DNA from 2 places in the Clostridium sp. Marseille-QA1073 genome. Region 2 is predicted to be linked to the other one. Evidence: a T-box and tRNA genes for the amino acid it is inferred to sense, from the RefSeq annotation. Region 2 holds a T-box; the other holds one or more tRNA genes.
The links. A T-box is a leader RNA that pairs with one kind of tRNA and senses whether it is charged. The one in region 2 lies ahead of ACY1IQ_RS10855 (valine--tRNA ligase), so its partner is inferred to be a tRNA-Val.
Positions count from the first base shown of each region.

Region 1: it encodes a tRNA-Val, which carries the amino acid that the T-box ahead of ACY1IQ_RS10855 (valine--tRNA ligase) is inferred to sense. The anticodon was not compared.

Region 1 covers NZ_JBSVQM010000028.1:26,863-30,137, reverse strand. Annotated here, with positions in the region: gene ACY1IQ_RS18555 (PQQ-dependent sugar dehydrogenase) at 1-524, opposite strand, end outside; tRNA gene ACY1IQ_RS18550 (tRNA-Tyr) at 1,075-1,159, opposite strand; tRNA gene ACY1IQ_RS18545 (tRNA-Thr) at 1,168-1,242, opposite strand; tRNA gene ACY1IQ_RS18540 (tRNA-Val) at 1,261-1,336, opposite strand; tRNA gene ACY1IQ_RS18535 (tRNA-Tyr) at 1,343-1,427, opposite strand; tRNA gene ACY1IQ_RS18530 (tRNA-Thr) at 1,436-1,510, opposite strand; tRNA gene ACY1IQ_RS18525 (tRNA-Val) at 1,528-1,603, opposite strand; tRNA gene ACY1IQ_RS18520 (tRNA-Tyr) at 1,609-1,693, opposite strand; gene ACY1IQ_RS18515 (hypothetical protein) at 2,062-2,826, opposite strand; gene ACY1IQ_RS18510 (hypothetical protein) at 2,958-3,275, opposite strand, start outside.
Region 2 covers NZ_JBSVQM010000010.1:48,375-51,649, forward strand. Annotated here, with positions in the region: gene ACY1IQ_RS10855 (valine--tRNA ligase) at 1-1,626, opposite strand, end outside; T-box leader at 1,818-2,035, opposite strand; gene ACY1IQ_RS10860 (tetratricopeptide repeat protein) at 2,229-2,594, shown strand; gene ACY1IQ_RS10865 (polysaccharide deacetylase family protein) at 2,663-3,275, opposite strand, start outside.

The DNA.
Region 1 (3,275 bases), on a different contig from region 2:
ATAGAATTTCCTGCATCTCCTGTTGTTATATATAATTTCTGATCTGGTCCTATCTTTATCCTTCCTCCATTATGAATTTGTCCACCAGGGATTTTATCTAGAATAATCCGGTCAATGGATGCCTTATTATTTTCTTCAATCAATCTTACAACACGATTATAAATTTGATTACCTTCTACATATGAATGCATAACATACATATAATTGTTTTGTGAATAATTTGGGTCTAGAACAATACCCATTAACCCTCCTTCCCCCTGACTTATAAAGGGTGCACCAAATGTAATGAGTGGCTGAGTATTAAGTTTGCCATCTTCAATCACTCTAATTGTTCCAGACCGCTCCGTAAAATACACTTTTCCTTCATCGCTTATTGCTATAGCCCAAGGTATATATAGATTTTCAGCGATAATTTCAATTTCATAAGGAAATTCATCTGATGTGACTACATTAACTTTGGCATTAGTTACATTACGACTACGTAATATAATATTAGACAAAACATTGTAAATCGTTTCTCTCATACTATTATCCTCCAAACTTAAATAAATCCATATCTAAATACATACTTTAATTATATTAGGAGATATTTATTTTAATGCATTATTGGCCACGCCTTAAAATGATCAAAAACAGTAGGGATAAATTAATGCTTTCATATTAATAAATTAATCTAAAGATTTCACGTAAAAAGCTATTATAAGCATCCAATATGAAAACTTAAAATATACTCTGAAAAATAATTTTTCTAAAAATAGCTTAAATCTTTAGAAATTAATGATTAACAATTAATAATGAAGAATTTATGAAAGAATTCACTAGAGATGAATTTCTTAAAATAAAATTTATTTTATTTTAAGAAATTCCAAAAGCTTTAGCAAAAGAATTTTTGTTATGGAAGTAAAATCATATATAAGTTAAATTTTTATTGTGGAACCCTATAATATAACACCAATATACAAACAGTAAAAAATGCAGTAGCCTTATGACTACTGCGTATGAAAGCATGATTATTTACAAAATAAAAGCTACATTTGAGCTCTCAAAATAAGAGAACAAATGTAGCTTTTGACTTGGTGGAGGAGGACGGATTCGAACCATCGAAGCGAAACGCAACAGATTTACAGTCTGCCCCCTTTGGCCACTCGGGAACTCCTCCATATATTATGGAGCTGGCAATAGGAATCGAACCTACAACCTGCTGATTACAAGTCAGCTGCTCTACCGTTGAGCCATGCCAGCATATTATACAATTTTCAATGGTGGTCGCAACAGGGATCGAACCTGTGACCCTCTGCTTGTAAGGCAGATGCTCTCCCAGCTGAGCTATGCGACCATAATTTGGTGGAGGAGGACGGATTCGAACCATCGAAGCGAAACGCAACAGATTTACAGTCTGCCCCCTTTGGCCACTCGGGAACTCCTCCATATATTATGGAGCTGGCAATAGGAATCGAACCTACAACCTGCTGATTACAAGTCAGCTGCTCTACCGTTGAGCCATGCCAGCATATTATAAATTTCTAATGGTGGTCGCAACAGGGATCGAACCTGTGACCCTCTGCTTGTAAGGCAGATGCTCTCCCAGCTGAGCTATGCGACCATAATTGGTGGAGGAGGACGGATTCGAACCATCGAAACGAAACGTAACAGATTTACAGTCTGCCCCCTTTGGCCTCTCGGGAACTCCTCCACGTTATAAAACTGACTATTAAAGTAGAACTTAGACTTATTTACTACAAATTAGCTATTCTACTATCAAGAAATGTCAGCATTTTCACAAGTTCTTCAGAAAAAACCCTTAGAACATTGACAAGGAATAGTATATAATTTTATAACTATTTTTTCAAGTTTTTTTTATACCATTTTCAGTATTTATGCTTTATTATCTCCATTTTTCTTATTTTTACTTCATATTTCACCCAACTACAATTATTGTTTTAATTATATATGATTTCTTCCAACACTAAAGATTCAGCTAAATAACGTGCATCAAAGTTACTCAATACACGCTATTTACTCATATATGATATTAGTATATCTTATATATTAAACTAAAGTCTATTCCAAATCATCTTTGTTCTTCATATTTAAAGCAACTGCTTTCATATTTGAAAAGAATGAATCATCTTTAAAAAACTTTTCATATTTTTCACAAGCTTCTATACAATGATCATATTGATCAGTAGATAGATAAACTGTTATTAAATCTTTAATATGGTGTAATTGCGGAGTTACAAATAATAAATCGTCTAAAAAAATATCTGTTTTATGGTTTAATACTTTATTTGTAAATACAGCAAATAAAAGTATTCCTGATATCCAAACATATTTTGCTCCCATAGCTCTAAACTCATTAATATCCCATCCACTTAAATGTTGTTCTGCATCATTACCATAGCATTCATCTTGTTTATAAAAAATATATGGTGTTGATATTATAACACTATCTGCTGTCTTAAAACATAATTCTAGTAGCTTTTTCCCATCTGATTTTTTCAAATGCTCTATAACATCTGCAAGTACTATTAGATCATATTTAGGAAAATCTTTTTTACTTAAAATATCGATTGCATTACCAATATATATATTATCATAAATATAACCATGTATTGGCGTAATATATTTTTCATATATTTCTATTCCATCTATTAATATATTCCAAGGTGCATATCCACCATCATTATTCTCTCTTAAATCTAAATATTCTCTAACTAAAAATCCTATCTTACCAAATCCAACTCCTATTTCTAGTATAGATTTAGGTTCTAAACTATAAATTGCAGGAATTAAATTTGACACTGAAACTAAATTACTAGAAGGCATATAACCAACTCCTAAGATATTTTAAATTCTTCTAGTTATAATATAGATTTCAAAAATAAAAATGTTACCTTAGCCTTAGAAAATACTAAAATGTATTTAAATTATTATTTTTAAGGAGTTTGCTATATAAATTAATCAGCATTCTCTACGGTATCCATATCTATGAATTTTCTCGCTATTTTCTTAACTTCATAAAGCTCTTTTTCTGATAAGTAGTTTTTTAATACATCTAAGCTCTTTCTTACTCCTATCTTTTGATTTTTATATTGCAGATAATCGCTAATTTTATTCTGTTCCTCTTTTGGTATCTTATCACTCATAGAAAAAAGCTTCACTTTATCATTAATAGATAATGCTGTTTCAATTTCTTCTGGTGGTATTTTTATTACTGAATTTTTTTTCCTCTGCTCAATATTATAAGAATCGAATTCTCCTTCTACTATTACTTC
Region 2 (3,275 bases):
AATTACTTCTAGTGGATCTACACCGTTGTCTAGAGACTTAGACATTTTTCTTCCTTGATCGTCTCTTACAATACCATGAATAAGTACAGTATCAAAAGGTACTTCTTCCATATTGTATAATCCTGAGAATATCATTCTAGCAACCCAGAAGAAAATAATATCTGGACCAGTAACTAAAGTACTAGTTGGGTAGAAATATTTTAGGTCTTCTGTATTTTCAGGCCATCCTAATGTTGAAAATGGCCATAGTGCTGAACTAAACCAAGTATCTAAAACATCTTTATCTTGTTCTAAATTTGTAGAGTTACATTTAGTACATTTTTCTGGTGCATCTACTTTAACTATTATCTCACCACAATCTTTACAGTACCAAACTGGAATTCTATGTCCCCACCATAACTGTCTTGAAATACACCAATCTTGAATATTTTCCATCCAGTTAAAGTAGATTTTTTCAAATCTTTCTGGAACAAACTTAGTTTTCTTTTCTCTAACCACTTCTATAGCTGGCTTTGCAAGAGATTCCATCTTAACATACCATTGTTTTGATAACATTGGTTCAACAGTTGTATTACATCTATCATGAGTTCCAACGTTATGACTATGAGGTTTTATCTTTACTAAATATCCTTGTTTTTCTAAATCTTCTACCATAAGCTTTCTAGCTTCATATCTATCAAGTCCTGAATACTTTCCATAACCCTCACTTATAGTTCCATTTTCCTCTAAAACAACTACCTGTGGAAGATTGTGTCTTTTTCCTACTTGATAATCATTTGGATCATGAGCTGGAGTTATTTTAACTGCTCCTGTTCCAAATTCCATATCAACATAATCATCTTCAACTATTGGTATTTCTCTATCTACTAATGGTAACTTAAGCATTTTACCAATTAAATGACTGTATCTTTCATCTTTAGGGTTTACTGCAACTGCTGTATCTCCTAATAGTGTTTCTGGTCTTGTAGTAGCGATTTCAACTTTTTCATCACTACCTACTACAGGATAGTTAATGTGCCAGAAAAATCCTTCTTGCTCTTCATGTTCTATTTCAGCATCTGAAAGTGCTGTCATACATTTTGGACACCAATTAGTAATTCTATTTCCTCTATATATAAGACCATCATTATATAATTTTACAAAAACTTCTCTAACTGCTTTGTTTAAGTTTTCATCCATAGTAAAGGCTTCACGAGTAAAGTCTGCTGAACATCCCATCTTTTTAAGCTGTTCTCTTATTCTATCTCTATACTCATCTGTCCATTCCCAAACTTTTTCAAGGAAAGCTTCTCTTCCCATTTCTTTCTTTTTTAATCCTTTTTTAAACAGTGAATTTTCAACTCTTACTTCTGTTGCAATACTAGCATGATCTTCACCTGGAAGCCAAAGAGTGCTATATCCTTGCATTCTTTTAGTTCTTATTAAAATATCTTGAAGGGTATTATCAAGAGCATGACCTAAGTGTAATTGACCTGTTATATTTGGTGGTGGCATTACTATTGTATAAGGCTTTTTACTTTTATCTACTTCTGGAGTAAAAAATTTCTTTTCTTCCCACCATGCATATAATCTTTCTTCAAAGTCTTTTGGATCATAATTTTTAGCTAAGTTCTTATTATCTTCCATATTAATTCCTCCTATCAATTTTTATTCGTCACGTAAATGAAAATACACTTAAATGGAGCCATAAAAGGTTATGGTATTGTTCCTAAAAGTTGTGCTTTCATAATGAATTTAAAATTAAAATATTTCTTCATAAGGCAAATATTTAACAATTATTTAAAATTTATTAAAAATAAAAAAGAGCCTTTCATCCCCAAAAGGACGAAAAGCTCGTGGTACCACCTTTTTTCCCTGCAAAATTACAGGCTCATATAAACTAACGATTTGACAACCGGCTTTATCTACTAAGAATATTTTCGATAAAGAAGCTCCAAAGCTACCTTCAGATTATTCCATATAGAAGACCTCTCAGCCGCAGAGCCTTCCTCTCTTAATACTTCCAAATCCTACTCCTCTTCTTCAACGCTTTTATCACTCTTTAATTATTAGTACATTATATAGAATAACTAATAAAAAGTCAATACTATTTTAATTAATTATCATATAAATTAATTAAAGCATCTTAATTAAAAATAAAATGTAAAGATTTTTCAAATATAGTATAAAAAATCTTTTTTGTGGTAATTATTACAAATAATAAAGAACATTTTATTGGAGGGTTATAAATGAGCTATTTTGATAAAGCAAATGAGCTTTATAATAATAAGAAATATGAAAAGGCAATTTCTATGTATACAAAAGCAGTAGAAATGAAAGAGAATGAAGCGGCTTCGCTATATAATACAGCAGTGTGTTTTATTAAGCTTAAAGATTTTCAAAAAGCTATTGCCACTCTGCACTGTGCTATAAGATTAAAAAGAGAAAGCTCTTACTTTTTTAATTTGGGTTATTGTCATGCGATGCTTAATAATAATAATAAAGCTCTGAACTACTTCAATACTGCTTGGGCCTTAAATCATGGCGATAAAGAATGTGAAAAGGCTATAAGTATAATACTTGAAACCTATTACAACAAAAATAAGACTTCCTAGTTAGGAAAGTCTTATTTTTTATTATATTAAAATAATTATAATAAGTAATATAATTTATACTCATATTATTATTTATAGTTATCTAAAGTTTCAAAAGAATATCCTTCCTCTATTAAGTAATCAATTATATCTGGTAAGGAATCTACAGTAGTTTGCTTTGTCCCGGAATCATGCATCAATATAATAACTTTATTTTTATCGCATACTGTCTTCTTAACATTACGAATTAACTTATTAGCTGGAACATTAAGCGCTTCAGCATCTCCATTTAATGCATTCCAATCATAGTGTTTATATCCTTTATCTTTAACCGCTTCAATAAATTGATATTTTTTAAAGGATCCAGTTGGAAATCTAAAAAGTCCTCTTTCATAGTTTGGAAGTATACTCCCTAATACTTCATCAGCTTTATCTATGTCCTCCATGAATGTATTAACAGAAGAATAAATTAAATCATAATCATGACTATAAGTATGGTTTCCTATAGTATGACCTCTTATCTCAATGTCTTTTAATACTTCTTTATTAACTTCTGCTAAAGAGCCTATCACAAAAAAAGTTGCTTTTATATTGTACTTATCTAATATATCTAATACTTGAGGTGTAATATTAGTTGTAGGTCCATCATCAAAAGTCAAATAAGCAGTTTTTCTCTCTATAGGTTTTTCTATATTTTCTCCA